3 regions of the Micromonospora terminaliae genome follow, and region 3 is predicted to be linked to each of the others. Evidence: predicted binding sites of a transcription regulator. Region 3 holds the regulator's gene; each other region holds the start of a gene.

Region 1 (10,153 bases), 930 kb from region 3:
GCCGGCCTGGACCGCTCGCTCGCCGTGTGGCCGGTGGTGGCGCTGGTCACCGTGCTGCTGGTGGGCGCGCCCACGCTGGCGCTCGCGCTGCTCCCCCGCTCCCCCGCGATCCGGGCGACCGGCCGCGCGTGGCTGGCGGCAACCCTGGCGCTCGGCGCGCTGACCCTGTTGCGGGCGCTGCCGCCGGTGCACCACGAGGCGTACCTGGCCGCGCTGGCCGCGACCGCCGCGCTGCTCGCCCTGGTCCTCGCTCGGCTGATCCGCCGCCGGTCCACCCCTCCGGCGTCCGCCGGTGCGCGCGGGCGGTTCGGGCCGCTGACGCTGCTGGCGGCGGCGGCCGGGCTGGCGTCGCTGCTGCCCTGGGTGTGGGTGGGCGCGCTGGGCGGCGCGCTGGAGACGCTGCTCGCCGCGCTCGCCGCCGCCGCGCTCGGCGCGCTCGCCGGGGTGCTCCTCGGCCCCGCGTTCTGGGCCGCGTTCGCCGTCGGCGCCCCGCCGCGGCCGGCCCGGCTCGTGCTGGTGGGCGGGCTGGTCGCCGGGGTGAGCCTGGCGCTGCTGGGCGCCGGGGCCGGCCAGTCCGGGGCGCAGCTGCCGGCGCTGTTCCTGCTGCCGCCGCTCGGCTTCGTGCTGGGCGCGCTGGAGGCGGCGGCCCGGCACGCCGGTCGGCCGGCCGGACGGCGGCCGGCGCGCTGGCTGGTCGGCCTCGCGCTGCTCGGGCCGCTGGCGTTCGCCGACCCGGAGGAGGTCACCGTCCTGCTGGCCACGACCCGCGACGTCCCGTTCTGGGTCGCGGTCGCGACCGGCGCCGCGTTCGCCGTCGCGGTCCTGCTCGCCGTCGGGTACGGGGTGCTGCTCGCCCGGCCCCGTGCCCGCGCGCCCCGGCGCGGCCTCGCCGGACTGGTCGCCGCGGCCCTGCTCGCCGCCGTGGTGGTGGTGTACGCGGTCCCCGGCCAGCCCGGCCTGCACGGGGAACGCCTGCTCGTGGTGCTCCGCGAGCAGGCGGACCTGACCGGCATCCCCGCGGGGGCGCCCGGTCGGGCGGGCCGGGACGCGCGGGCGGCCGAGGTCTACCGGCGGCTCGTGGCCACGGCCGGGCGCACCCAGGGCGACCTGCGCCGGGAGCTGACCCGGCTGCGCCTGCACCCGACGCCGTACTACCTGGTCAACGCCATCGAGACGGACGGCGGGCCGGCGGTCCGGGCGTGGCTCGCCGGCCGGCCGGAGGTGGCCCGGGTGCTGGTCAGCCAGCGGCTGCGGCCGCTGCCCGCGGCTGCGCCCCCGACCCGGGGCACCGTGCCGGCGCCGACCGGTCCGGCCTGGAACGTCTCGCTGATCGGCGCGGACCGGGTCTGGTCGGAGCTGGGCGTGACCGGCGCCGGCGTGGTGGTGGGCAGCTCGGACTCCGGTGTGGACGGCCGGCACCCGGCCCTGGCCGCCGGCTTCCGCGGTGGCGACGACTCCTGGTACGACCCCTGGGAGCACCGCCCGACGCCGGCCGACCGGGGCGGCCACGGGACGCACACGGTGGGCAGCGCGGTGGGCCGGAACGGGATCGGGGTGGCCCCCGGGGCGAGCTGGGTCGGCTGCGTGAACCTGGACCGCAACCTGGGCAGCCCGGCGCGCTACCTGGACTGCCTGCAGTTCATGCTGGCCCCGTTCCCGCCGGGCGGGGACCCGCTCACCGACGGACGGCCGCAGCGGGCGCCGGACGTGCTGACCAACTCGTGGGGCTGCCCGCCCGTGGAGGGCTGCGACGCGGGGGCGCTGCGGCCGGCGACCGCCGCGCTGGCCGCGGCCGGCATCCTCGTGGTGGCCGCCGCCGGCAACACCGGCCCGTACTGCGGCTCCATCGCGGACCCGCCGGCGCCGTACCCGGACGTGCTCACGGTCGGTGCGGTCGACCGGGCCCGCCGGCTCACCCGGTTCTCCAGCCGGGGGCCGGCGGCCGGTGGCGCCGCCAAGCCGGACCTCGTGGCGCCGGGCGCCGCGGTGCCGTCGGCGTACCCGGGGGGTGGTTACGCCACGCTGGACGGCACCTCGATGGCGACCCCGCAGGTGGCCGGCGTGGTGGCGCTCATGTGGTCGGCCAACCCGGCGCTGGTCGGCGACCTGGACCGGACCCGGCGGATCCTGGCCGAGACGGCCACGCCGGCCGTGGTGCCTGCCGACGCGCCCTGCGGCGGCACCCGGAACCTGGTGGGCGCGGGGCTGGTCGACGCGTACGCGGCGGTCCGTGCCGCGCGGGCCGCGGACCTCGGTTAACAACCCTGTCCATTGGTCGACCGATGGCCTAGGGTCGGCGTCCATGGACGTGGAGATCATCGAGCTGGGTCCGGACCGCCTGCCCGAGGTCGTCGACCTCTGCCGGCGCGCCCTGGACCTGCCGGAGGACGCCGCCGAGGCGCCGGCGATCGTGGCCACCCTCGCCGACCGGGCGGCGGCCGACCGGCCGGTGCTGCGGCTCGGCGCGGTTCGCGGCGGCGGGCTGGTCGGGGTGCTGGTCGGCTCGCTGTCCGCGCGGGACCCGCGGCTCGGTCACGTCGACCTGGTGGCGGTGGCTCCGGAGGAGCGCCGTCAGGGGGTCGGCGGCTCGCTGCTGGCCGAGGCCGAGGCCCGGCTCGCCGCGCTCGGCGCGGACGAGCTGCTGCTGGCCGGGAACGCGCCGCACTACGCCTGGCCGGGAATCGACGTGCGCTACACCCCGGCGGTCTGCGCCGCGCTGCGGCTCGGCTACCGGCAGGACCGGACGGCCTGGAACATGACCGCCGACCTCGGCGAGGGCTCGCCGGCCCTGCGCTCCACGGAGGTTGCCGAGCAGCGGCTGGCCGGCCGGGGCGTCACGGTACGCCGGGCCGAACCGGCGGACCTGCCGGCGCTGGCCGAGTTCGCGCGGACCACGTTCGGCGGCGCCTGGGACGGTGAACTGGCCGGCTCGGTCGGGCGGCCGGACGCGGGCGCGCACCTGGCCGAGCGGGACGGCGAGGTCCTGGGCTTCGCCGCGTACGGGTCGTCGCGGCCGAGCTGGTTCGGGCCCATGGGGACCGCCCCGGCGGCCGAGGGCTCGGGCATCGGCGGGGTGCTGCTCCGGCGCTGCCTGCGCGACCAGGCGTCGGCCGGGATCGGGACGGCGCAGATCGGCTGGGTGGGCCCCGTGCCGTTCTACTCGGGTGCGGCGGGCGCGCGGATCGAGCGCGTGTTCTTCCTGTACCGGAAGGCGCTGAACGGACAGAAGTAACTAAAGTTACATAGACGGCAATAACGCCGTTCGGCCTCCCCGGCATCGACGGGCCCCTACGGTCAGGGGTTAGAGGAGGCGGGCATGACCACGGACGACGAACGGACCGACGACCAGCCGGCGAGCTGGCGACCGGTCGGCGAGCTTCCCGGCCAGTTGCCGTTCGACCGGCTCGACTTCGGCGACGCCGAGCAGCTCGCGGAGATGACCGGAGCCGACGGGCCGCCCACCGAGGAACCACTGCAACCGGTGGACGAACCGATCCGGCTCACGCCGCCCTACGACCGGGCGCACAAGCGACGCAACCAACGCCGACTGCCGACCTGAGACATACGGGCCTGAGACATACGGAAGGGGGCGGACCGCTGACGCGGCCCGCCCCCTTTCGGCGTGCTGGGTGAAGCTGGACTCAGAAGTCCATCTCCCCGCCACCCGGGCCAGCCGGGGCGGCCGGGGTCTTCTCCGGCTTGTCCGCCACGACGGCCTCGGTGGTGAGGAACAGCGCGGCGATCGAGGCGGCGTTCTGCAGGGCGGAACGCGTCACCTTGGCCGGGTCGATGATGCCCGCGGCCAGCAGGTCCACGTACTCGCCGGTCGCGGCGTTGAGGCCGTGACCCGGGTCGAGGTTGCGGACCCGCTCGACGACGACGCCACCCTCGAGGCCGGCGTTGACGGCGATCTGCCGCAGCGGGGCGTCCAGCGCGATCTTGACGATCTGCGCGCCGGTCGCCTCGTCGCCGGCCAGGTCCAGCTTGTCGAAGGCGGTCTTGCCGGCCTGCACCAGCGCGACGCCACCACCCGGGACGATGCCCTCCTCGACGGCGGCCTTCGCGTTGCGGACGGCGTCCTCGATGCGGTGCTTGCGCTCCTTCAGCTCGACCTCGGTGGCCGCGCCGACCTTGATCACCGCAACACCGCCGGCCAGCTTGGCCAGGCGCTCCTGCAGCTTCTCGCGGTCGTAGTCGGAGTCGCTCTTCTCGATCTCGGCCCGGATCTGGTTGACCCGGCCCTGGATCTGCTCGGCGTCGCCGGCACCGTCGACGATGGTGGTCTCGTCCTTGGTCACCACGACCTTGCGGGCGCGGCCCAGCATGTCGAGGCTGACGGCGTCGAGCTTGAGGCCGACCTCCTCGCTGATGACCTGACCACCGGTGAGGATGGCGATGTCGGCCAGCATGGCCTTGCGGCGGTCACCGAAGCCCGGCGCCTTGACGGCGACCGACTTGAAGGTGCCGCGGACCTTGTTGACCACCAGGGTCGCCAGGGCCTCACCCTCGATGTCCTCAGAGATGATCAGCAGCGGCTTGCCCGACTGCATGACCTTCTCGAGGATCGGGAGCAGGTCCTTCACCGACGAGATCTTGCTGTTGACGATCAGGAGGTACGGGTCGTCGAAGACGGCCTCCATACGCTCCGGGTCGGTCATGAAGTAGGCGGAGATGTAGCCCTTGTCGAAGCGCATGCCCTCGGTGAGCTCGAGCTCGAGGCCGAAGGTGTTGCTCTCCTCGACGGTGATGACGCCTTCCTTGCCGACCTTGTCCATCGCCTCGGCGATGATCTCGCCGACGCTGGGGTCGGCGGCGGAGATGGAGGCGGTGGAGGCGATCTGCTCCTTGGTCTCCACGTCCTTGGCGAGCTTCAGCAGCTCCTCCGAGACGTTGGCCACGGCGGCCTCGATGCCCCGCTTCAGGGCCATCGGGTTGGCGCCGGCGGCCACGTTGCGCAGACCCTCACGAACCAGGGCCTGGGCCAGGACGGTCGCCGTCGTCGTGCCGTCACCGGCCACGTCGTCGGTCTTCTTCGCGACCTCCTTGACCAGCTCGGCGCCGATCTTCTCGTAGGGGTCCTCGAGCTCGATCTCCTTGGCGATGCTCACACCATCGTTGGTGATGGTGGGGGCACCCCACTTCTTCTCGAGCACGACGTTGCGGCCCTTGGGGCCGAGGGTCACCTTCACGGCGTCGGCGAGCTGGTTCATGCCCCGCTCGAGGCCGCGGCGCGCCTCTTCGTCGAACGCGATCATCTTGGCCATACGGCGTTGTCCTCCTGGACACTCACGGGCCACCCGAGGGTTCCCCGGATGGGCCGTCTGGTGTACGCACCTTGGGGACGTCGCCACCTGGCGACGACGACGTCTCCTCGGTCGGGCCGGACAGCCCGCGACGACCGGCCCCGTGCCGCTCCGGCGCCATCCGGCACCGCCGCGACCGTTGCCCTACCGTCCCGACCATTGGCACTCACCGTACGCGAGTGCCAATGACTTGTTTAGCACTCTCCCTAGCCGAGTGCAAGCACGCTGCCCTCGCTCAGCCGAGTTCCGCGGCCAGCCGGGCGGCGTTCACCGGGCCTTCGTGAGCCCGCTGTTCGGCGTACGTGGCGACCAGCCCGACGAGCTGCGCCAGATAGGCCGGGGTGGTCAGCACCGCACCCGCCACGGCCAGCGTCGCGGCGCCCGCCGCGGTGCCCGGGGCGGCCATCGGGTCCGCCCCGAAGACGAGCTGGTTGATCAACCCGACCATCCCGTCCAGCACCGCCGCGACGATCAGCACGCAGATGACCAGCGCCACCCGGCCCAGCACCAGGCCGAACCGCTGGTGGAACATCCGCCAGGCGCGGCCGATCGGCTCCTGCCGCTCGAACAGGTAGATCGGGCCGAACAGGGCGAACGCGAAGGCCGCGTAGAGGCCGGGCAGCAGGCAGAGGCAGGCGCCGACCGTGATGAGCAGCGAGGCCACGATGGTCCAGCCCCAGAGGCCGAGGGCGCGGCGCAGACCGTAGCGGAGCGCCGCGCCGACCCCCACCGGCTCACCGGCCGCCTGGCGGGCGACCACCCAGGTGCCGGCGGCCCAGCCGGTGCTCTGCAGCGGGCCGAAGATCAGCGCGGCCAGCAGCACCGCGCCGTAGAAGGCGAAGATGTGCTCGAAATAGCCGTCGGGCAGCACCGGAGCGCCGTCCGGGCCGGTGACCGGCTGATCCGTCGGGGCGAGGGCGAGGGAGATGACCGCGATCGCCGCCGCCGGGACGGTCTGGGTCAGCAGCATGATCGGTAGGAGCTGCCGCCAGCCGCGCCGCAACGCGCCACCGCACCGGCCGAACCACCCGCCGATGCCGGCGTGCGGCGGGGTGACCAGCGGGTCCTGCGGGTCCAGGCCGGGGTGCCAGCCGGGCATCGGGTAGCCGGGATAGGCCCCGCCGGGCATCGGGTAGGGGTAGGCCGCGCCGGGCATCGGCGTCGTCGGCCAGGACCAGCCCTGCGGCGGCCCGGCCGGATCCACCGGATACGGCCCCCAGGGTTGACCCGGGGCTCCGGGCTGGCCGGTGGCTCCGGGCTGGCCGGGCACGGGCGGCCCGGCCGGTTCCGTCGGATACGGCCCCCACGGCTGGCCGGCGGCTCCGGGCTGGCTGGGCGGGGCGAAACCGCCGGGGCCGACCGGCGGGCCGGGCACCGCGGGCGGGCCGGGTTGCGCCGGTACGACGGTGTCACCGGCGGCGGGCGGCCGGACCGCCTGGGCCGGGCTGACGGGCCGGGTCGGGTCGGCCGGGGCACCGGGCGACGCCGGGGGCACCGGCTCGGCGGAACCCGACGGGGGCAGGTCGGACATGAACCCTCCTCAGCGGCGATGGCTGGAACGGCTCATGATCTTCCACGGCGCGGGCCTGCGCCGCAGCCCCCTGGTCGGGGTGACGTGGCCGCCGATCGGGCGGCGGCCACGAGAAGGATCAGGCGATGACGCGGACCCGCTCGGCCTGCGGGCCCTTCTGGCCCTGGGCGATCTCGAACTCGACCCGCTGGCCGTCGTCCAACGCCTTGTAGCCGTCCATCTCGATCGCGGAGAAGTGGACGAAGACGTCCTGCCCGCCGTCGACGGCGATGAAGCCGTAGCCCTTTTCCGAGTTGAACCACTTCACGGTGCCCTGTGCCACGGTGCACTTCCTCACTCTGCGCGGCGTTCCACAACCCCGGGAGCCGGCGGACCGGCACCGGGCAGCCACCGGTTCAGCGATCGGCAACGCTGAATCGAGTGACCGAAATCGCACGCTACACGAGGCGTGACGACGGCGCACGACCACAAATCGGGCATATTCCGGGTGTGGACCCGCCCCGGCCGGCCGCGGACACCGGCCCTTCCGGTATGCATGCGACATGACCAGCGCGCCCACCACGACCACCGCCGTCCGCCGGATCCGCCCGGCAGACGCCGCCCGGATGCGGGCGCTCCGGCTGGAGATGCTGGCCGACTCGCCGCTGGCGTTCCTGGAGACCGTGGCCGAGGCCGCCGCCCGTCCGCACGCCGAGTACGCGGCCCGGATCGCCGCCGTCTCCCGGGGCGAGCAGACCGCCCAGTTCGTCGCCGACCCGGGCGGTCGCCTGGTCGGCCACGCCGGCGGCACGGTCGCCCCGGAGGAGCCGGGGTTGACCTTGATCTACGCCGTCTACGTGACGCCCGCCTGGCGGGGCAGCGGGCTGCTCGGCGCGCTGGTGGACGAGGTGGCCGCCTGGTCCCGGGCGTGCGGCCGGCCCGACCTCATGCTGGAGGTGGTGGTCGGCAACGACCGCGCCTACCGGGCGTACGAGAAGCTGGGCTTCGTCGACACCGGCGTGCGCGTCCCGCACCCGAGAATCCCCGCCCTGAACGAACTCCAGATGCGCCGCCCCGCCTGACCCGACGAGCAGAACCCCGCCGACCAGGAACCCTCCGCGAGGCAGCACCCCCAAGATCACCAATTCCTGGCCGAACGCGGAGACCACAATGACCAGGTCGGGTTTCCGGGGCAGGCCGCCTCGCGGAGGGATCAAGCCTGACCGCCCGGAGCGAGGCGGTCTGCCCCGGAAACCCCAATCGCAACCACGATCAGACGTGCCGCCGACTCTGCACGATCCGGAACCGGTTAACCACGTACGCCCCGTCCGTCAGCGCCGAGTTCGCCGCCGCGTTCGCCCCCGAGCCGTGGAAGTCGGAGAACGCCGCCGACTGGTTGACGAACACCCCGCCGGTCAGGTTGCAGGACAGGTGCACGCCGGCGTCGATGGCCGCCGCCTCGGCCGCGTCCAGCACCGCCTCGTCGGTCGAGTAGACGCCCGCGGTCAGGGCACCCTTCTCGCCGACGGTCGAGCGGAGGATCTCCAGGCTGTGCGCGGTCGAGTCGGTCGCGATGGCGAACGAGATCGGGCCGAACCACTCGCGGGAGTAGGTCGTGGTGTCGGCCGCGTCGAGCTTCACCACGGTGGGCGTCCGGACCACGGCGTCCGGGAAGGACGGGTGCTCGACGGTCCGCGACTCCAGCACCGGCTCGCCGACCTTGGTGACCTCCTCCAGCCGCTCCAGCACACCGTCGTTGACGATCGCGCCGGTGAGCTCGACACCCCGGGCCGGGTCGGCGGTGAGCTTGGCGACCGCACCGGCGATACCGGCGGCCACCTCGTCGAAGCTCCTGTGTCCCTGGTCCGTCTCGATGCCGTCCCGCGGGATCAGCAGGTTCTGGGAGGTGGTGCACATCTGGCCGCTGTACAGCGTCAGCGTGAAGCCCAGGTTGCGGCACATCCCGGCGAAGTCGTCGGTGGAGTCGATCACCACCGTGTTCAGGCCGGCCTTCTCCGTGTAGACGGCGGCCTGCCGGGCGTTGGCCTCCAGCCAGTCGCCGTACTCGGTGGAGCCGGTGAAGTCGACGATCTTGACGGCCGGGTGCAGGGCCAGCGTCGAGGCGAGCTTCTCGCCGGCCGCCTCGGGGGCGAGCTGCACGAGGTTCGGGTCGAAGCCGGCCTCGGCGAGCACCTGGCGGGCGTACTTCACGGTGATGGCGAGCGGCAGCACCGCGCGCGGGTGCGGCTTGACGACCACCGGGTTGCCGGTGGCCAGCGAGGCGAAGAGGCCGGGGTACGAGTTCCAGGTCGGGAAGGTGTTGCAGCCGATCACCAGCGCCACGCCGCGGGGCACCACGTGGAAGGTCTTGGTCATCCGCAGCGGGTCACCCTTGCCGGCGGCCTTCTCCCAGCCGGCGGTGCCCGGGTGGCGGGTCATCTCGGCGTACGCGTAGGCGACCGCCTCCAGCGCCCGGTCCAGCGCGTGCGCGCCGCCGGCCTGGAAGGCCATCACGAAGGCCTGGCCGCTGGTGAACTGCACCGCGTTGGCCAGCTCGAACACGTTCCTGTGCAGCCGGTCGAGGATCTCCAGGCAGACGCCCGCCCGGGCCTGCGGGCCGGCGTCGCGCCAGGCCGGCAGGGCGGCGGTGGCGGCGGCCACGAGCTGGTCGGCGGTGGCGTGCGGATAGCGCACGTCGAGCGCCACGCCGAACGGGCTGACCTCGGTGGCGACCATGCCGCCGTCACCCGGCTGGTCGAGCGGGAAGTCGCCGCCCAGGTACGCCTCGAAGGCGGCCTTGCCGTCGGCGGCGGCGGTCTCGCCGTAGACCCGGGGGCTGGGCGACTCCGGATAGGCGGACCAGTACCCGCGCTCCGTGATCGCGGTCAGCGCCCGGTTGAGGGTCTCGGCGTGCCTGTCGTACAGGGGGTGCGGGGTCTCCGTCATGCCCGCCATCATGCAACAGTCAGGCACCAGATCAGTAGTGGCCTGTCACAAGTCAGATCGTCAACTGCCAGTCGGTCGAGCCGGCCGCCGGGCGAAAGCCGAGTTGTTCGTTGATCGCGATCATGTGGCTGTTCGCAGCCGCGTTGAACGTGTCGACCACGCGCAGCTCCGGCTCGTGCGCGAGGACGTGCTCCAGATTCTCGATCTTGGTGAGCAGCCCGAGCCGGTGCCCGCGGTGGCCGGGGTCGACGATCGTGGTCTGCTGCCAGGCGTGCCAGGTGGTGTTGGCGGCCAGGCTGACCATGCTCCAGGCGACGAGCCGGCCGGACGCCTCGTGCACGGCGCCGGCGCTGTACCGGCGGATCCCGCGCGCGTCGAGCGCCCGCTCCGTGCC
Region 2 (10,153 bases), 600 kb from region 3:
GCGACCCGGAGCCGGCCGGCGGAGTCCTTGGTGGCGTTCGGGTACTGCTCGCTCTTGGTGAAGTCCTTGACCGTGATCAGCCCGCGCAGCTTGCCGGCCTCGTCGACGATCGGCAGCTTCTCCACCTTGTGCTGCCGGAGCAGCGACAGCGCCTCGTCCTTGCTCACCCCGACCCGGGCGGTGATCAGCGGGGTCCGGGTCATGATGTCGCGGACCGGGGTGGCCGGGTCGGAGACGAAGCGCATGTCCCGGTTGGTCACGATGCCGACCAGCTCGCCCTGCCCGTCGACCACCGGCACGCCGGAGATGCGGTAGCGGCCGCAGAGCGCGTCGACCTCGCGGAGGGTGTCGTCCGGGCTGGCGGTCACCGGGTTGGTGATCATGCCGGACTCGGAGCGCTTGACCAGGTCGACCTGGAGCGCCTGGTCCTCCACGGAGAGGTTGCGGTGCAGCACGCCGATGCCGCCCTGGCGAGCCATGGCGATCGCCATCCGGGCCTCGGTGACGGTGTCCATGGCGCTGGAGAGCAGCGGGATGGTCAACTCGACGTTGCGGGTGAGCCGGGTGCGGGTGTTGACCCGGCTGGGCACCACGTCCGACTCGCCCGGCTGGAGCAGCACGTCGTCGAAGGTCAGCCCGAGCGGCACCACCCGGGCCGAGCCGGCGGGCAGCTCGGGCAGGTGGCCGCCCAGCTCACCGCCGTCGCGGCCGGCCGGGATCTCGGTGCTGGGCGAATTCTCCACGATTGCTCCCCTGAGCTGGTCGGACGGGCTGCGGCGAGGCGGCGCGCGCGGGCACCGGCGCACGACGGCAGGACGGCGCGTCGCTTCATCGTACCCATTGAGCTGGTCCGCCCCTGGCAGCGCCGGGCGCGGGTAGGCGGCGCCACAGGGAGTCCCGGGGGCGGGCTTTCCGGCGGGTCGGGGACTACGGTGAGGGGGTGCACGACGAGCCCATCGACCCGTTCAACGGCGACCCGGCCGATCCGGCTGCCGGCCTGCACGACCCGCGCGAGGACGACCCGCTCGACCCGCTGAGCGAGGTCGAGCGGCAGGACGTCCTGGAGGACCTGGCCGACCTGGAGATCTACCAGGCCCTGTTGCAGCCGATCGGGGTCCGCGGCCTGGTCATCGAGTGCGAGGACTGCCGGGAGCCGCACTACTTCGACTGGGACCTGCTCCGGGGCAACCTGCGCCACCTGCTCAACTCGGGGCGGCCCCGCGTGCACGAGCCGGCCTACGACCCCGACCCGGACCACTACGTGAGCTGGGACTACGCCCGGGGCTACGCCGACGGCGTGCACGACACCCTCACCGAGGGCACGGACGACACCGCCGAGGAGTGAGCGGCCGGGTCAGGCGACCAGGCCGGCGCGGAATCCCGCGGCCACGGCGTGCGCCCGGTCGCGGGCGCCCAGCTTGCGGAACAGCCGGCGGGCGTGGGTCTTGACGGTGTCCTCCGAGACGAACAGCTCCCGCCCGATCTCCGCGTTGCTCTTCCCCTCGGCCATCCCGAGCAGCACCTGAAGCTCACGCTCCGTGAGCCCGATGGCGCTTCGCGGACTGCGCGCCGGCCGCTGCGGGCCGCCCGCCGGCGCCGGCTCCGCCTCGCCCGCGGCCGGGTCGGCCGGATCCTCGCCGCGCTGCACCGGCACCATCGTGGGCCCGCCGCCGGGACCCTCCGCCGGGCCCGCCGGGCCTGCCGGCCACGCCGCCCCCGCCGGGGTACGCCCCGGCGCGGCCGACCGGGCCGGGCCGCCGACCGCCGCCGCGTCCCGGGCGGGGTCGGTGACCCGGTGCCGGTTGGTGCGGCCGGGGGCCGAGAGCAGCAGCAGCGCCTTGGCGACCGCGCTGGTCAGGTCGTGGTCGGCGTTCTGGATGAGACCGCGGGCGCCGGCGCTGATGGTGGCCGCGGCGGCCTCCGACTCCTCGGCCCCGAGCAGCAGCACGGCGGCCTGCGGGGCACGGGCGAGCACCCGGCGGACGAAGCCGGCGCTGTCCGGCCGGGTGAGGGCGGTGTCGGCGAGCACCACGTCGACCTGGCGCTCCGCGAGCCGCAACATCACCTCGGGATCGGAGACGGCCGTCCGAAGCACGCCCGACAGCCCGAGCCGCGCCGCCGCGGAGGTCAAATGCTGGGCTGCGAGTGGTGTCCGAACGCACACAAGAACGCTACGCACAGTGGTCTCCTCTCCGACTCAGAGTCGACCACGACGGCGTGTGCTCGGGAGGAGGTTCCGGGCAATCATCCGAACTTTTCCGGCAGATGGGGCATATGCCGCCAACTGTCCGAGGTTTTCGATCACAGATGTGTGAGCGCGGGAAAGCCCGGGTACCGAGGGGTCACTCCGGAAACGGTGTCCCGCGCGGACCACCCGCACCGGTAGGAGCTGGCCACGAAGATTCTCCGCGGTGCCGCGCGGGAGGAGGGGTGCTGATGTCGAACGTACGCAGACTGCCCGGACCCATTGTCGACCTCTGGGACTGGCAGCGACTCGGTGCCTGCCGCGGCCGGGACAGCGCCCAGTTCTTCCACCCGGACGGCGAGCGCGGCTCGTCGCGGCTGCGCCGCGAGTCCGGCGCCAAGGCCGTCTGCCGCACCTGCCCGGTGCGCGCCGAGTGCGCCGCCCACGCCCTCTCGGTCCGCGAGCCCTACGGCGTGTGGGGCGGCTTCAGCGAGTCGGAGCGGCTGCGGTTGCTCGCCCTCGGCTGGGAGGACCTGGCCGACCGCCGGCAGTCCCGCGTGGACGTCGCCCGGCTGGAGGCCCGCCTCGGCCGCCCGCACAAGTCCGCCGTCCCGGACCAGCGCAAGATCGCCTGACCGTTCCGCATCGACCACCGCGACGCCGCGCCCCGGAACTCCGGGCGCGGCGTCGCGTTTCGCCCTCATCACCGGAGCGGGGACTTTCTCCGGCAGCGCCTGTCGAGCTGACATCACCAACGACTCGAACCCAGGGCGACCGCCGACCGAACCCGCCTGAGCGGGCGCCCGCACATTGCGATGCCCAGGCCGGCCACCGCCACAGCCGTCGCCACCCCGCCTCGGCCCTCGGTTGGCGCCCACCCGCTCCGGTTGCTCCCGCTCGCGCGGCATGGCCCGGCCGGCCGACACCGAGGGCCGCGCTGGTTCGCGGAGAGGGCCGACCGGGCTGGGGTCCGGACACCGTTGAGTCGTCTGCGACATCAGCTCGACAGGCGGTCGGAACCCGATGCCGCTCGCCGGAGTGGAGGCGCCGGGGTCAGCCGACCTCGACCGGGACGGTGTGCCAGCCGGTGGCGCCGTCCGGGGCGACCGGGCGGCGCTGCGCCGGCTGGGTCTCCCCGGCGGCGTCCGTGGCCCGGACCTGGAGGGTGTGGTCGCCCGGGGTGGCGTCCCAGCGCCACGACCACTGCACCCAGGTGTCTACCGAGACCGTCGGGGCCAGGGTCGCCTCGTGCCAGGGGCCGTCGTCGACGCGTACCTCGACCCGGCGGATGCCCCGGTGCTGGGCCCAGGCCACCCCGGCGACCGTGACCGGTCCGGCGGTGAGCCGGTCCCGCCGGCGCGGCGTGTCGATCCGGGACTCCGTCTTGATCGGCCCCTGCGCCGACCATCCGCGCGGCACCCAGTACGCGTCGAAGTCCGCGAAGCTGGTCAGCTCCAGCTCGGTCACCCACTTGCACGCCGAGACGTACCCGTAGAGGCCGGGCACCACCATCCGCACCGGGAAGCCGTGCTCCACCGGCAGCGGCTCGCCGTTCATCCCGACCGCCAGCAGGGCGTCCCGGCCGTCCCGCAGCACCGCCGTGGGGGTGCCGCAGGTCCAGCCGTCGACCGAGCGGCCGACCACCTGGTCCGCACCCTCCTCCGGCTCGACCTCGTCCAGCAGTTCCCGGATCGGCACGCCCAGCCAGCGGGCGTTGCCGATCAGGTCGCCGCCCACCTCGTTGGAGACGCACGCCAGGGTGATGTGGCGCTCGACCATCGGCCGGGCGAGCAGGTCGTCGAAGCTCAGCTCGAGCGGTCTGCGGACCCGGCCGTGGATACGCAGCCGCCAGGTCGCCGGGTCGACCTGCGGCACCACGAGGGCCGTGTCGATCCGGTAGAACTCGCGGTTCGGGGTGACGAAGGGGGCGAGCCGGTCCACCGCCAGGTCCGCGCCGGCCGGCACCGGTGGGGCGGGCGCGACCGGCGTGGGCAGGCGCACCGCCTCGCGGGCCGCCGAGACCCCCCGCCGCCCGGCCAGCCAGTGCCCGCCGAGCCCCGCCACCGCCGCCGTGCCGGCCAGCAGGCCCACGCCGCGCAGGAACCGCCGCCGCGACTCGTCCCCGGCGGCCTCCTGCGGCTCCCACCCGGCCGGCGCCTCGTCCCGCGCGAGCGCGGCGGCGGGCGGCGACGGCGGGGTCGAGGGGGCGGCAGCCTCGCGCAGCGGGCCCGCGACGAACGCCCAGAGCGTGAGCGCACCCAGTGCACCACCGACCAGGGAGGGCAGCGCGTCGAGGGCGTCCGCGCCCGCCCGGGTCAGGGCGGCGGCCACCCCGAGGGCCGCGAACGCGGCGATGCCGGCCAGGCCGAACCGGAGCCGCCGGGCCGCCAGCACGCCGAGCAGCGCGGCGATCGCGGCCAGCAGCACCGCCGTGCCGACCAGCAGGGCGATCTTGTCGTAGGTGCCGAAGACCGCGATGGCGAACTGCTTGAGCGGCTCGGGCACGACGTCGACGACCAGCCCGCCGACCGCGATCAGCGGGGCGGACCGGGGACCGGTGAGGACGGCCACCGGTTCGGCGACACCGATCGCGACGACCGCGGCCGTGACCCCGGCCAGCGCGGCCCGGCCGCGCGACATGCTGCTCACGGCGACCAGTGTCGTCGCTCGGAGCGGCCGACCGCCAACCTCGTCAGGGTTTCGTAAGCAGAGACGGGTCAGGGCACACCGCCGAGGTCGGCGGTGTGCCCTGACGTCAGGCCGTACGGCTCGGGATCAGAAGCCCGGGCCGTGCTGGTGGCCGTGCCCGTGGCCGTGGCCGTGCCCGGCGTCGGCCGGCTCGGCCTTCTCCGGCTTCTCCACCACGAGGCTCTCGGTGGTGAGCAGCAGACCGGCGATCGACGCGGCGTTGGCGACCGCGTTGCGGGTCACCTTCACCGGGTCGAGGATGCCGGACTTGACCAGGTCGACGTACTCGCCGTTGGCGGCGTTGAGGCCGTTGCCCCACTCCTGGCCGGCGACCTTCTGCACCACCACGTAGCCGTCGTGGCCGGCGTTCTGGGCGATCCAGCGCAGCGGCTCGACCAGCGCCTTGCGCACGATCGAGACGCCGACCTTCTCGTCACCGGTGAAGCCCAGGTCGTCGTCGAGCACCGGCAGGATCTGGGCCAGGGCGGCGCCGCCACCCGGGACCGTACCCTCCTCGACCGCGGCCTTGGTCGCGGAGATCGCGTCCTCGATGCGGTGCTTGCGCTCCTTCATCTCGACCTCGGTGGCCGCGCCGGCCTTGATCACCGCGATGCCGCCGGAGAGCTTCGCCAGCCGCTCGGCCAGCTTCTCCCGGTCCCACTCGGAGTCCGAGGCCTCGATCTCCTTGCGGATCTGGGCGACCCGGTCGGCGACCTCGGCGGACTGGCCGCCGCCGTCGACGACCGTGGTGTTCTCCTTGTCGACCACCACGCGGCGGGCGGTGCCGAGCACCTCCAGGCCGACCTGGTCGAGCTTGTAGCCCAGCTCCGGGGCGACCAGCTCGGCGCCGGTCAGGATCGCCATGTCCTGGAGCATCGCCTTGCGGCGGTCGCCGAAGCCGGGGGCCTTCACGGCGCAGACCTTGATGGTCTTGCGGATCGCGTTGACCACCAGCGTGGACAGGGCCTGGCCCTCGACGTCCTCGGCGACGATGAGCAGCGGCTTGTTGTTCTGGAGGACCTTCTCCAGCAGCGGCAGCAGCTCCTCGATGGCCGAGATCTTCTGCGTGGTGATCAGGATGTACGGGTCCTCCAGGACCGCCTCCTGCCCCTCCACGTCGGTGACGAAGTTCGGCGAGATGAAGCCCTTGTCGAACTGGAGGCCCTCGGTGACCTCGAGCTCGGTGGTCAGGGCGGAGCCCTCCTCGACGGTGATGACACCGTCGCGGCCGACCCGCTCCATCGCCTCGGCGATCAGCTCGCCGATGGTGGCGTCCTGCGCGGAGATCGTCGCGACGTGCGCGATCGACTCCTTGTCGGCCACCTCGACGGCCCGGCCGAGCAACGCCTCGGAGACCTTGGCGGCCGCCGCGTCGATGCCCCGCTTGAGGCCGGTGGGGTTGGCTCCGGCGGCCACGTTGCGCAGGCCCTCGCGGACCATGGCCTGGGCCAGCACGGTCGCGGTGGTGGTCCCGTCGCCGGCGACGTCGTTGGTCTTGGTCGCCACCTCCTTGACCAGCTGCGCGCCGAGGTTCTCGTAGGGGTTGGTGAGCTCGATCTCCTTGGCGATCGTCACGCCGTCGTTGGTGATCGTGGGCACACCAAACTTCTTGTCCAGGACGACGTTGCGCCCGCGCGGGCCGAGAGTGACCTTGACCGCGTCCGCGAGGGCGTTGACACCATGCTCCAGCAGGTGCCGGGCGTCGTCCGAGAAGCTCAGGATCTTCGCCATCTGTATCCCTTCGAAGCGACGTTGCCCCGGCCCGGCGAGCCGGACCGGGGCAACGACACTGATCGGTTGCTTACTTCTCGATGACCGCGAGGACGTCGCGGGCGGAGAGCACCAGGTACTCCTCGCCGGCGTACTTGACCTCGGTGCCGCCGTACTTCGAGTAGAGGACGGTGTCGCCGACCTTGACGTCGATCGGCACGCGGTTGCCCTTGTCGTCGATCCGGCCCGGGCCGACAGCGAGGACGGTGCCCTCCTGCGGCTTCTCCTTGGCGGTGTCGGGGATCACGATGCCCGAGGCGGTGGTGGTCTCGGCCTCGTTCGCCTGGACCACGATGCGGTCCTCGAGCGGCTTGATCGCAACCTTGGTCGCGGTAGTCACGGGCATACCCTCCTGGGGTACTTGGTGTCGTTGCCGGTCGCGGGCGACCGGCGTCAATCTGCCACATGCCACCGGGCGGGGCCGTCGTCGCGGGTGCCGGTCCGCCTGGCGTTCAACCCCCGGACACCAGGGCCCGGGCGTTGGCACCCTCAGGGTGAGAGTGCTAATCGCAGGTTATTCCTCGGCTAGCACTCCGTCAAGGAGAGTGCCAACGCGCCGCCTCCCGTGTCGCCACGGCACCCCTCCCAGGGGCCCCGGGCCGGGCGGGTCGGGCGGCCGGGAGAATGCCGGGGTGGACCTGGAACAGTTCGCCGCTCTGCGTACCCCCGAGGGGTCGGCCGCGCTCGACGCGGCGGCGCGGGTGGCCGGCGGCGACCCGCTCACCGCGGCGGCCGCGCTCCGCTCCGCCGGGGTGCCCGGCGGCCTCGCGGCGGCGGCGCTGACCCAGGCGGAGCTGCGGCGCCGCGCGGCCGGCAAGTTCGGCGCGGCGGCGGGCGGCATGTTCCTCACCCGGGCGGGGCTGGAGCAGGCCACCCGGGGGGTCGTGGCGGGGCGCCGGGCGGAGCGCCTGCGGGCCGCGGGCGTGGCGACGCTGGCCGACCTGGGGTGCGGCCTCGGGGCGGACGCGCTGGCCGCGGCCCGCGCCGGCATCCGGGTGTACGGCGTGGAGGCCGACCCGCTGACCGCCGCCATGGCCGCCGCGAACGCCGAGGCGGCCGGGCTGGCCGACCGCTTCACCGTGGAGTGCGGGGACGCCACGGCGTTCGACGTGACCCGGGTCGACGGCGTCTTCTGCGACCCGGCCCGCCGGAAGGCCGGTACCGGCCGGCGGATCTTCGACCCGAACGCCTACTCGCCACCGTGGGACTTCGTCACCGGGCTGGCCGAACGGGTGCCGCGCACCGTGGTGAAGGTGGCGCCCGGGCTGGACCACGCGCTCATCCCGCCGGGCGCCGAGGCGGAGTGGGTGAGCGTCGACGGCGACCTGGTCGAGGCGGCGCTCTGGTGCGGCGCGCTGGCCGAGGTGCCCCGCCGCGCCACGGTGCTGCGGGAGCAGGCCGCACACGTGCTGACCGGCGGCGGCGACGCCGAGGCGGCGGTCGGGCCGGTCCGCCGTTTCCTGTACGACCCGGACCCGGCGGTGGTGCGGGCGCACCTGGTCGCCGAACTGGCCCGCGACCTCGACGGCACGCTGGCCGACCCGAGCATCGCCTACCTGTACGGCGACGAGGGCCGGCCCACCCCGTTCGCCCGCTGCCTGGAGATCACCGACGTGCTGCCGTTCTCGTTGAAGCGGCTCCGGGCCCTGCTGCGGGAGCGCCGGGTCGGGCGGGTGGAGATCCTCAAGCGCGGCTCGGCGCTGGAGCCGGAGAAGCTGCGCCGCGACCTGAAGCTGGCCGGCGACGCGGCGGCCAGCCTGGTGCTGACCCGGGTGGGCGGGGCGCCGACCGTGCTCCTCTGCCGCCCGCTTCCCGCCTGACGGTTTCCCGCTCGCCCGGCGCGTACGGCCGGGTTAGCTTGTCGCTCATGGCGGGACAGGGCACTCCGGCGACGGCACTGCTGACCAAGCGGAAGATCGCGCACAGCACGCACCCGTACGACGTCTCACCGGACGCGCCGAACTACGGCGCCCTGGTCGCGGCGGCCCTCGGGGTGCCGCCGGCCCGGGTCTTCAAGTCCCTGGTGACCGAGGTCGACGGCGGGCTGACCGTGGCGGTCGTGCCGGTCACCGGCGAGCTGGACCTCAAGGCGTTGGCGGCCGCGGCGGGCGGCAAGCGGGCGGCCCTGGCGGACCGGGCGGTGGCCGAGCGGGCCACCGGCTACGTCCGCGGCGGGATCAGCCCGCTCGGCCAGCGCAAGCGGCTGCCCACGGTCATCGACGCCACCGCGCTGGAACATCCGACGGTCTACGTCTCGGCGGGCCGTCGCGGCCTGCAACTGGAGCTCGCCCCGGCCGACCTGGTCGCGTTGACCGACGCCGTCACGGCGTCGATCGCCACCCGCTGAGCCGTCCCACCGCAGGTCACCTGGGAGCGTTCCCGCAGCTCCCCGGAGGGAGCGCTCTCCGGCGGTGACCGCCGGGTGTCAGTTGCGTTGCTGAATTGTTACTGCCGCCAACAAACTTCTGACCTCGGCTCTCTTGCGCCACTCCGGAGCGGGGGAATACGTTGCCGGGCACAACAAAACACCGACAACAACTCCCCCAACCCCCGAAAGGACCCATGCACATGCGCAAGGGCTTCCTCACCTTCGCGGCCGTCGGTCTTCTCGCGACCGGCAGCATGGCCGCCTGCGGTGACGACGGCGGTTCCGACCAGGCCGGCGGTTCGACGGACAAGAAGCCGAAGATCGGCGTGATCCTCCCCGACAGCAAGTCCTCCGCCCGGTGGGAGGGCGCCGACCGCAAGTACCTCAAGGAGGCGTTCGACGCGGCCGGTGTCGACTCGGACATCCAGAACGCCCAGAACGACAAGAACGCCTTCCAGACCATCGCCGACCAGATGATCACCAACGGCGTCAACGTGCTGATGATCGTCAACCTGGACTCCGGCACCGGCAAGGCCGTGCTCGACAAGGCCAAGTCGCAGGGCGTCGCCACCATCGACTACGACCGGCTGACCCTGGGCGGCTCCGCCCAGTACTACGTCAGCTTCGACAACGAGGCGGTCGGCAAGCTCCAGGGCGAGGGCCTGAGCAAGTGCCTGACCGACAAGGGCGCGAAGAACCCGTCGATCGCCTACCTCAACGGCTCGCCGACCGACAACAACGCGACCCTGTTCAAGAACGGGTACGACTCGGTGCTCAAGCCGAAGTTCGACTCGAAGGAGTACACCAAGGTCGCCGACGACTCCGTGCCGGCGTGGGACAACGCGCAGGCCGCCACGATCTTCGAGCAGCAGCTCACCAAGGCTCGCGGCAAGATCGACGGGGTGCTGGCCGCCAACGACGGCCTGGGCAACGCCGCCATCTCGGTGCTGAAGAAGAACAAGCTCAACGGCAAGGTCCCGGTGACCGGTCAGGACGCCACCAAGGAGGGCCTGCAGAACATCCTCCTGGGCGACCAGTGCATGACGGTCTACAAGGCGGTCAAGAAGGAGGCCGACGCGGCCGCCGAGCTGGCCATCGGGCTGGCCAAGGGCCAGAAGAAGGACACCGGCCAGACCGTCAAG
Region 3 (10,153 bases):
GTCGTACCCCTCGAAGGTCTCCTGGTGCCGGGTGAAGCGGTAGGTGGCCCAGTGCATCCGCACCACCGCGCCGCGCTCGTCCCGGGTCAGCCGGAGCAGCTCGCCCACCTCCCGGCCGGCGACCGTGCGGAACACGTCCGGCCGGTCCGGCAGCGGCGCGAACACCGCGGACGGCTTGCCGGCCGGGTCGTCCGCGCCCCGGGCGCGCAGCGCCCCGTCGTGCCAGGAGAAGACGTACTCGAAGCCCTCGCCCCACCACCGGCCGAGCAGGCCGCGCAGGTGCTCCGGGGCGGGCGCGCCGGGCTGCCACGGCTCGATGTCGGCCGGGTCGTGCTCGGCGGCGGCGGCGAGCAGCCGGTGCGGCAGCTCGAAGACCTCCACGCCGGTGCCGGAGGAACCCAGCACGGCGCAGCCCATCGCGCCGGCCGTGCCGTCCCCGCCGCGCCGGCCGTAGACGGCGGCCAGGAAGCCGGGCATCGCGCCGTCGTGCCCCACGTGCAACACCCGCGCCGGCTGCGGCACCAGGATCAGCCCCAGGCCGAACCCGCCGGACCAGAGGGTCTCGTCGGTGGTGGTCAGCGGCCAGCGCATCTCGTCGAGGGTGGCCGGCGCGAGCACGGCGCCGGCCGGGTCCAGCGCGGCCGGGTCGGCCAGGAAGGCCGCCCAGCGCGCCATGTCCGGCGCGGTGCTCCAGAGCTGCGCGGCGGGGGCCACCGCGCCGAAGTCGGTCGGCGGCTCCGGCCGGGCCTCGTCGGAGTACGCGTCGACCAGGAACCCGGTGGCCGCCCGGTCGCCGGGCGTGGGGCCGGTGGCGTTCAGCCCCAGCGGGGCGAGCACCCGCTCGGCCAGCACCTCGGCCCAGGTGCCGCCGCGCAACCGGGCGACCAGCTCGCCGAGCAGGGCCATGCCGAGGTTGGAGTAGTGGTAGCGCCGCCCCGTGGGCAGCACCCGCTCCACCCGGGCCAGGTCGGCGAGCAGCTCGTCGACGCCGGGCGCGCGCAGGCTGTCCCAGACGTCGCCGTGCGGCTCACGCTGCAGGCCCGCGGTGTGCGACAGCAGCCGGCGTACGGTCAGCTCGCCGTGCGCCGGCAGGTCGAGGTGCCGCCCGATCGGGTCGTCCAGGTCGAGCAGCCCCTCGTCCCGGCACTGCATGACCAGCACCGAGGTGAAGGTCTTCGTGACCGAGCCGATCCGGAAGACCGTCTCCGGCGTGAGCGGGGTGTCGTTGCCGGTCCCGCCGACCGCGCAGGTCCAGAGCGGCCGGTCGGCCCGGTGCAGGGCGACCGAGACCGCCGGGATCCGCCCGTGGGCCTGCGCCTGCCGCACCATCCGGCCGAGCCGGTCCTGCACCGTGATCATGGGGCCAGTCTAGGCAGCGGGTCAGCGGCAGAGCATCGGGCCGAGCGGCGCACCGCCGAGCAGGTGCGCGTGCACGTGGAAGACCTCCTGGCCGCCGTACGGGCCGGTGTTGAACATCAGCCGGAAGCCGTCCACCGTCAGCCCCTCCTCCTCGGCCACCACGGCGGCCGTGCCCAGCAGCTCACCGGCCAGCCCCGGGTCACCCTGAGCCAGGGTGGCCACGTCCGCGTAGTGCTCCTTCGTAATCACCAGCACGTGGGTGGGCGCCTTCGGGTCGATGTCCCGGAAGGCCAGCGTGGTGGCGGTCTCGCGGACGATGGTGGCCGGGATCTCCCCGGCGACGATCCGGCAGAACAGGCAGTCGGTTCCCATCGGGGCATGGTAAGTCGTCCCGTACCGGCTGAGGCATGATGTGCCGCGTGACTTCTCGGGCGGTGCTGGTGACGGGAGCCTCGCGGGGCATCGGGCGCGCGGTGGCGCGGGCGTTCGCGGAGGGCGGTGATCGGGTGGCGATCCACCACCGGGACTCCGCCGAGCTGGCCGAGGCGCTGCGGGCGGAACTGCCCGGCGACGGCCACGTCGTGGTCCGCGCCGACCTGGCCGACCCGGACGCGGTCCGGGCCATGGTGGACGAGGCGGCGCAGCTCCTGAGCGGCCTCGACGTGCTGGTCAACAACGCCGGTGTCTACGGCCCGCGGGACCTGCCGCACCCGGTCTTCGGCAACACCTACGACCAGTGGCAGGAGCAGTGGCGCCTGGTGCTGGAGACCAACCTGACCGGCGCCGCGAACGCCACCTGGTGCGCCGCCCAGCACATGCGCGAGCGGGGTGGCCGGATCGTGAACGTGTCGTCCCGGGGCGCCTTCCGGGGCGAGCCGGAGCAGCCCGCGTACGGGGCCAGCAAGGCCGGGCTCAACGCGCTCGGCCAGTCGCTGGCGCTGGCCCTGGCGCCGTACGGCATCGCGGTGGCGACCGTCGCGCCGGGCTTCGTGGCGACCGACATGACCACCACCCACCTCAGCGGCGAGCGGGGCGACGCGATCCGCGCCCAGTCCCCGTTCAACCGGGTGGCCCGCCCCGAGGAGATCGCCGCGGCGGTGCACTGGCTGGCCAGCCCCGAAGCGGAGTGGGCGTCAGGAACGATCGTCGACCTGAACGGCGCCTCCTACCTCCGCACCTGACGAGCCTCCCCCACCCCACCCCACCCCGCCCCGTCGATCATGGAGTTGTGGCGCCCGGTTCGACCCCTTTGCGACCTTCGAGAGCTGCCACAACTCCATGATCGTCCGGCGGAGGGGCGGGGGCGGGGGCGGGGGCGGGGGCGGGTTACCAGCGGGACAGGCGGGTCGACAGGACGCTCAGGGCGGCTACGCCCGCTGTTGAGGTGCGGAGCACTGACGGGCCCAGGCGGACCGGGTGGGCGCCGGCCGCCTCGAAGGCCGTGAGTTCGGTGTCGGTGATGCCGCCCTCGGGGCCCACCACCAGGACGATCTCGCCGGTGTCGGGCAGGGCGGCCGTGGTCAGCCGGTCGCCGGCCTCCTCGTGCAGGACGAACGCGGCGGCCGCACCGGCGATCCGCCGGGTCACCGTGGTGGTGGACTCGTCGGGCGTACCGGCCACCACCGGCAGCCACGGGCGGCGGGCCTGCTTGGCCGCCTCCCGGGCGGTCGCCGACCACTTCTCCCGGGCCCGTACGCCCCGGTCACCGCGCCACTGCGTCACCGAGCGGGACGCCGCCCAGGGGACGATCTCGTCCACCCCGACCTCGGTCATCGCCTGCACGGCCAGCTCGCCCCGGTCGCCCTTGGCGATGCCCTGCACCACGACGAGCCGGGGGACGGGCGCGTCGGCGTACCCCCGGGAGGTGACCCGGAGGTCGAGGGTGCCCCGGCCGACGGCCGTGACCACGGCGCCGGCCGTGCCGCCCCGCCCGTCGGCGAGCAGCAGCTCCTCGCCGACGCGCAGCCGCTGCACGGTGGCCGCGTGGTGCCCCTCCGGGCCGTCCAGCGTCAGCGTGTCACCGGTCGGCAGCGCCTCGACCAGGAACAGCGGCGCCGACACCTCAGGCGTGCCCGTTGAAGGCGTCGCGCATCCGGGAGAAGAAGCCGCCCTGCTTGGTCAGCTCGGCGACCTCCTCGCCACGGGTCTTGGCGAAGTCGCGCAGCATCCGCTCCTGGTCGGCGTCGAGCTTCGTGGGGGTCCGCACGTCGAGGTGGACGTAGAGGTCGCCCCGGCCGGTGCCGCGCAGGTGCGGCACGCCCCGGGCGCGCAGCCGCAGCGTGCTGCCCGGCTGGGTGCCCGCCTTGACGTCGACCGTCTCCTCGCTGTCGAGCGTCTTGATGGTGAGCCGGGTGCCGAGCGCGGCCGCCGTCATGGGCACGGTGACCCGGCAGTGCAGGTCGTCGCCCTTGCGGGAGTAGACGTCGTGCGGCCGCTCGTGGATCTCGACGTAGAGGTCGCCGGCGGTGCCGCCGCCCGGGCCGACCTCGCCCTGCTGGGCCAGCCGGATCCGCATGCCGTCCTCGACGCCCGCCGGGATCTTGACGGTGAGTGAGCGGCGGGTGCGCACCCGGCCGTCGCCCGCGCAGGTCGGGCAGGGGTGCGGGATGGTGGTGCCGTAGCCCTGGCAGACGGTGCACGGCCGGGCGGAGACCACCTGGCCGAGGAAGGTCCGCTGCACCGACTGCACCTCGCCCCGGCCGCCGCACGCCTCGCAGGTGGCCAGGTGGGTGCCGGCCGCGGTGCCCGCGCCGGAGCAGGTGGTGCAGAGCACCGCCGTGTCGACGGTGATCGGCGCCTCGACGCCGAACGCCGTCTCGTTCAGGTCCAGCTCCAGCCGCAGGATCGCGTCGGCGCCCGGCCGGGTGCGCGGCCGGGGACCCCGGCTGCCGCCCGCGGCCCCGCCGAAGAAGGCGTCCATGATGTCCTGGAAGCCGACGAACGGGCCGGCGCCGCCCGGGCCACCCGCACCCGCGCCCCCGCCGCCCGGGGCGAGCGGGTCGCCGCCCAGGTCGACGATCTGCCGTTTCCGATCGTCCGACAGGACCTCGTACGCGGCGTTGATGTCCTTGAACTTCTCCTGTGCCTCCGGGTCCGGATTCACGTCCGGGTGGAACTGCCGCGCCAGCTTGCGGTAGGCGCGCTTGATCTCGTCGTCGGAGGCGTCCCGGCTCACGCCGAGAATGCCGTAGTAGTCCCTGGCCACTGCGTTCGGTGTCCTCATGTTTCGTCTCGCGTTGCGCCGGTCGTCGGCCGGAGCCGGCCGTCGGCCCTGACTGGTCAGTTCTGGGCCAGCAGTTCGCCCACGTAGCGTGCCACGGCCCGCACCGTGGCGATGGTGCCGGGGTAGTCCATCCGGGTCGGGCCGAGCACGCCGAGACCACCCACGATCGTGCTGCCCGGGCCGTACCCGGTGCTGACCACCGAGGCGGCGCGCAGGTTGTCGATCTCGTTCTCGTCGCCGATGAGCACCCGGGTGGTGCTCGGCTCGGCCTCGCCGATCAGCTTGAGCAGCACGACCTCCTCCTCGAGCGCCTCGAGGATCGGACGCAGCGAGCCCTGGAAGTCGAGCAGGCCGCCCCGGGTCAGGTTGGCCGTGCCGGCCAGCGCGATGCGCTCCTCGTGCCGCTCGACCAGCGTCTCGAGCAGGACGCTGGAGAGGGTGGCCATGGCCGGGCGCAGCTGCGGGGTGGACTCGTCGACGAGGGCCTGCACCAGCGGCGGGGTGTCGGACAGCCGGCTGCCGACCAGCTTCTCGTTGACCACCCGGCGCAGGTCGGTCACGTCGTCGGCGGCGACCGGGCCGGGCAGCTCGACCAGCCGCTGCTCGACCCGGCCGGTGTCGGCGATCATGACGACCATCAGCCGGGTGGTGGAGATCGGCACAAGCTCCAGGTGGCGCACCTTGGAGCGGGCCAGGCTCGGGTACTGCACCACGGCGACCTGCCGGGTGAGCTGGGCGAGCAGCCGGACCGTGCGGTGCACCACGTCGTCGAGGTCGACAGCGCCGACCAGGAAGCGCTCGATGGCCCGGCGCTCGGCCGGGCTGAGCGGCTTGACCCGGGACAGCCGGTCGACGAAGAGCCGGTAGCCGCGGTCGGTGGGCACCCGGCCGGCGCTCGTGTGCGGCTGCCGGATGTAGCCCTCCTCCTCCAGCACCGCCATGTCGTTGCGCACGGTCGCCGGGGAGACGCCCAGCTGGTGGCGCTCGACCAGGGCCTTGCTGCCGACCGGCTCCTGCGTGGCGACGTAGTCCTCGACGATCGCGCGCAGCACGGCGAGCTTGCGGTCGTCGAGACCCATCTCCCCACCTCCTGACGCACCTCGTCGCACCGGCGCGGGGCGTCCGCCGGGCGTCTGGCACTCGACTGTAGCGAGTGCCAGTCTACGTCGGCGGGCCCGCCGACGCGATGATCAGCGACGCACCCCCGGTGCGGGCCGCCGCACAGCCGGTCCGCCACGGCCGAACAGCCGGACATCCCGGGCGATCTCGCTCTGGTGCGCCCTTGCCCCCGGGACCTACCGTGACGACCATGACTGAACCTCCTCGCCCTCCCGGAGCGGGGGACTCCGGCGCACCGCCGCCGGAGCCGACCCCGCCGTCGGCGCCGTACGGCTCGCCGTCGGCCGCCGAGCCACCCACCGCACCACTGTCCGGGGCACCGGCGGGGGGCGACTATCCCCCGCCCGGTGGCTATCCGCCGCCTCCCGGCGGCCAGCCGCCGTCGGGCGGCTACCCACCCCCGGGCGGCTACCCCCCGCCGGGCGGCTACGCCCCCACGGGCGCCGGCTACCCGGGCGGCGGCGCCTACGGGCCGCCCGTCGGCTACGCCAACAACGACGACAAGACCTGGGCCCTCGTCGCGCACTTCGGCGGCGCGGCCGGGATGTTCGTCGGCGGCGGCGTGCTGGGCTGGGTCGCCCCGCTGGTCGCCCTGCTCGCCCGCGGCAACCAGTCGCCGACCGTCCGCGCGCACGCGATCGCCGCGCTCAACTTCCAGCTCATCTGGTCGATCATCGCGCTGGTGGGCTGGATCCTCGCCTGCATCCTGATCGGCTTCGTGATCGGTTTCGGCGCGATGATCGTCGGCATCATCTTCGGCATCCTGGCCGGGGTGAAGGCCAACGAGGGGCAGCTCTACCGCTACCCGATGTCGGCCAGCCTGATCAAGTGACCCGCCCCCGGCCGGCTCCCCTTCCCGGGGGGCCGGCCGGTCCGGTCAGGGCAGCAGGTCGCGGACGACCGCGTCGGCGAGCAGCCGGCCGCGCAGGGTGAGCACCGCCCGGCCGGCGGCGTACGCCTCGGCGTCCAGCAGGCCGTCGGCCCGGGCCCGCTCGGCGCCCGCCCGGCCCGCCTCGTCGAGCCCGGACAGGGGCAGGCCGGTGGCGAGCCGCAGCCGCAGCATCACGTCCTCCATGTGCGCCTCGTCCCGCGTGAGCACCTCCCGGGCCAGGCCGGGCGACTCCCCGGCGGCCAGCCGCTGGGCGTACGCCGTCGGGTGCTTGACGTTCCACCAGCGCACCCCGCCGACGTGGCTGTGCGCCCCCGGGCCCAGGCCCCACCAGTCGGCGCCGGTCCAGTAGAGCAGGTTGTGCCGGCACCGGGCCGCGTCGGAGCGGGCCCAGTTGGAGACCTCGTACCAGGAGAAGCCGGCCGCGCCGAGGGCCGCCTCCGCCGCGAGGTAGCGGTCCGCCGCCACGTCGTCACTGGGGTACGGCAGCTCGCCGCGCCGCATCCGGGCGGCCAGCCGGGTGCCGTCCTCCACGATGAGGGCGTACGCGCTGACGTGGTCCACGCCCGCGGCGACCACCTGGTCCAGCGAGGCGGCGAAGTCCTCGGCGCTCTCCCCCGGCGTGCCGTAGATCAGGTCCAGGTTCACGTGGTCGAACCCGGCGTCCCGCGCCTCCAGCGCGGCGGCGGTGGCCCGGCCGGCGCTGTGCTGCCGGTCGAGGATCGCCAGCACCCCGGGCGACGCCGACTGCATGCCCAGCGAGATCCGGGTGTAGCCGGCGGCCCGCAGCGTCTTGAGCGACTCCGGGGTGACCGTCTCGGGGTTGGCCTCGGTGGTCACCTCGGCGCCGGCGGCCAGCCCCCAGGTGCGGTCGATGCCGTCGAGGATCCGGGCCAGGTCGTCGGCCGGGAGCAGGGTGGGGGTGCCCCCGCCCACGAAGACGGTGTCGACGCGGGGCGGCGGGGTGTCGCCCAGCACCCGGCCGGCGAGGGCCAGCTCGGCCAGCACCGTGTCGGCGTACGTCTCGCGGCCGGCACCGCCGCCCAGCTCAGCGGCCGTGTAGGTGTTGAAGTCGCAGTAGCCGCACCGGCTGGCGCAGAACGGGACGTGCACGTACACGCCGAAGCCGCGCGCGCCGACGGCGCGGCGGGCGGCAGCGGGCAGCGCCCCGTCGCGCGGGACGGGTTCGCCTTCTGGAAGGACGCCGGGCATGGCCACTAGTGTGCCCGGCATGACCTCTCCGGACGCTCTCGTGCGGGTCGCCACGGCCCGCGGGGTGACCACCCTCACCCTGGACAGCCCGCACAACCGCAACGCGCTCTCCACCCCGCTGATGACCCAGCTGCTGGCCGGGCTGGCCGCGGCGGTCGCCGACGACGCGGTCCGGGCGATCGTGCTGGACCACACCGGCCCGGTGTTCTGCTCCGGGGCGGACCTCAAGGAGACCGCCGCTGCGTACGCCAGCGGGTCGGTGCCGGCCGGGATGCTGGGCGACGTGCTGGTCGCGGTCCGGGAGTGCCCGAAGCCGGTGCTCGCGCGGGTGGCCGGGCCGGCGCGGGCCGGCGGCCTGGGCCTGATTGCCGCCGCCGACCTGGCGGTCTGCGCCGAGGAGGCCACGTTCGCCTTCACCGAGGTCCGGATCGGGGTGATCCCCGCGGTGATCTCGGCGACCGTGCTGCCGCGGCTGCACCCCCGGGCCGCCGCCGAGCTGTACCTGACCGGCGACACCTTCGACGGCCGGCGGGCCGCCGAGATCGGCCTGGTCACCGCCGCCGTGCCGGCGGACGCGCTGGACGCCGCGGTCGAGCGCTACTGCGCCTCGCTCGTGAAGGGCGCGCCGAAGGCCCTCGCCGGGACCAAGGCGCTGCTGCGCCGGCCGGCCGCCACCGATCTGCGCGCCGAGATCACCGAGTTGGCCGCCCTCTCCACCGGGTACTTCCTGTCCGAGGAGGGCCGGGAGGGCGTCCTCGCGTTCCGGGAGAAGCGGCCCGCGGCCTGGGTACCCGCCGCAGACTGAGGCCGAGGGGCGTCCCCGGACGCGGCGCGTGGCGGGGCGGTGACGGAGCGGGAGCCGTCCGGTCGGCCGACCCGGACACGGGAGTGGGCGACGTACGCTTGGCGGGCTGTCGGGACAGGGGGTGCGGGTGCGAACGCGAGCGGCGATCGTGGCATCGGGTGTGGTGGTGGCGGTGCTGGCCCTGCTCGGCGTGTGGTTCGTCGCGAAGCAGTTCGGGCACCACCTGCGGCTGCCGACGGCCACCCGCACCTGCACCGTCCAGGCCGACGGCGAGGTCGTGCTCGGCGCCGACCAGATGGCCAACGCGGCCACCATCGCGGCCATCGGGGTGCAGCGCGGGATGCCCGAACGGGCCGTCGTGGTGGCGCTGGCGACGGCGTACCAGGAGTCGCACCTGCGCAACATCGCCCACGGCGACCGGGACTCGCTCGGCCTGTTCCAGCAGCGCCCGAGCCAGGGCTGGGGCACCCCCGAGGAGATCCGCGACCCGCGCTACGCGGCGACGAAGTTCTACGCCGCGCTGAAGAAGGTCAGGGGCTGGGAGAAGCTGCGGGTCACCGAGGCCGCCCAGCGGGTGCAGCGGTCGGCCTACCCCGAGGCGTACGAGAAGTGGGCCGACGAGTCGCAGGTGCTCACCCGCGCGCTGCTCGGCAACGCGACCGGAGCGGTGGCGTGCACGGTCGGCCCGACGCCGACGATGCGCGGCCCGGCCGCCGCCAGCGCCCTCATGCAGAGCCTCGCCCTGGACTGGGGGCTGCCGGAGCTGAGCTCGGGCACCGACCTGACCGGGCTCACCGTGCCGGCGGCCGACAGCCGCAACGGCTGGCGGTACGCCCACTGGCTGGTCTCGCACGCCGACGACCACGGCGTGAAGCGGGTCCGCTTCGGCAGCCTGGAATGGACGGCCGAGCAGGGCACCTGGGGCCGGGTGAAGGGTGATCCGACGACCCAGGTGCTGGCCGAGGTCTTCGCCGCGACCTGACCCGCCGATCAGGCGACGGTGCCGAGCCGGCGGCGGACCTTCGCCTGCACCGACTCGGGCAGGTCCGGCACGTCGAGCAGGCGCGGCAGCAGCTCCGGCTCCAGCGTGGTCGCCCGGAACACCTCGCCGATCGTCACCCCGTGCGCCGGCCGGTCGACCACCTCGACGGGATCGCCCGCGCCCACGTCGCCCTCGCGCAGCACCCGCAGGTACGCCCCGGGCGCCCCGTGGACGGTGAACCGCTTGATCAGGTCGGGCATGCCCCAGAACCCGGCGAAGGTGCGGCACGGCGTGCGCGGCTTGGTCACCTGGAGGACGGCGGAGCCGACCGCCCAGCTCTCGCCGATCACGGCGCCCGTCACGTCCACCGCCCAGGTGGTGAGGTTCTCGCCGAAGGCGCCCGGCCGCAGCGTCCGGCCCAGCTCGGCGGCCCACCAGCCGGCGTCCTCCTCGGCGTACGCGTAGACCGCCTGGTCGGGGCCGCCGTGGTGGGCCCGCTCGCCGATGAAGTCGCCGGTGACCCCGCCGAACCGGATCGCCACCCGGCCGTCGACCGGCCGCTTG

The links. The regulator HrcA, encoded in region 3, represses chaperone genes, less so after heat shock. The targets are predictions, from matches to a motif close to GGTTNGCACNCTCNNNNNGAGNGTGCNAACC.
Region 1: the regulator HrcA is predicted to act here: its motif matches at 5,461-5,491, upstream of groL (chaperonin GroEL).
Region 2: the regulator HrcA is predicted to act here: its motif matches at 7,122-7,152, upstream of groES (co-chaperone GroES).

Annotation. Positions count from the first base shown of each region.
Region 1 is NZ_CP045309.1:5,072,740-5,082,892, forward strand. It holds gene GCE86_RS23295 (S8 family serine peptidase) at 1-2,259, shown strand, start outside; gene GCE86_RS23300 (GNAT family N-acetyltransferase) at 2,303-3,232, shown strand; gene GCE86_RS23305 (hypothetical protein) at 3,317-3,559, shown strand; gene groL (chaperonin GroEL) at 3,642-5,264, opposite strand; gene GCE86_RS23315 (hypothetical protein) at 5,539-6,834, opposite strand; gene GCE86_RS23320 (cold-shock protein) at 6,953-7,156, opposite strand; gene GCE86_RS23325 (GNAT family N-acetyltransferase) at 7,377-7,895, shown strand; gene paaN (phenylacetic acid degradation protein PaaN) at 8,086-9,759, opposite strand; gene GCE86_RS23335 (GNAT family N-acetyltransferase) at 9,812-10,153, opposite strand, start outside.
Region 2 is NZ_CP045309.1:4,740,862-4,751,014, forward strand. It holds gene guaB (IMP dehydrogenase) at 1-743, opposite strand, end outside; gene GCE86_RS21660 (DUF5319 domain-containing protein) at 941-1,345, shown strand; gene GCE86_RS21665 (helix-turn-helix transcriptional regulator) at 1,355-2,179, opposite strand; gene GCE86_RS21670 (WhiB family transcriptional regulator) at 2,437-2,820, shown strand; gene GCE86_RS21675 (molybdopterin-dependent oxidoreductase) at 3,239-4,825, opposite strand; gene groL (chaperonin GroEL) at 4,961-6,604, opposite strand; gene groES (co-chaperone GroES) at 6,675-6,989, opposite strand; gene GCE86_RS21690 (THUMP-like domain-containing protein) at 7,276-8,463, shown strand; gene ybaK (Cys-tRNA(Pro) deacylase) at 8,511-8,990, shown strand; gene GCE86_RS21700 (sugar ABC transporter substrate-binding protein) at 9,212-10,153, shown strand, end outside.
Region 3 is NZ_CP045309.1:4,143,607-4,153,759, forward strand. It holds gene GCE86_RS18830 (serine hydrolase domain-containing protein) at 1-1,359, opposite strand, end outside; gene GCE86_RS18835 (histidine triad nucleotide-binding protein) at 1,381-1,731, opposite strand; gene GCE86_RS18840 (SDR family NAD(P)-dependent oxidoreductase) at 1,779-2,540, shown strand; gene GCE86_RS18845 (16S rRNA (uracil(1498)-N(3))-methyltransferase) at 2,686-3,420, opposite strand; gene dnaJ (molecular chaperone DnaJ) at 3,422-4,564, opposite strand; gene hrcA (heat-inducible transcriptional repressor HrcA) at 4,639-5,661, opposite strand; gene GCE86_RS18860 (DUF4870 domain-containing protein) at 5,892-6,533, shown strand; gene hemW (radical SAM family heme chaperone HemW) at 6,579-7,802, opposite strand; gene GCE86_RS18870 (enoyl-CoA hydratase-related protein) at 7,822-8,607, shown strand; gene GCE86_RS18875 (hypothetical protein) at 8,729-9,589, shown strand; gene GCE86_RS18880 (MOSC domain-containing protein) at 9,598-10,153, opposite strand, start outside.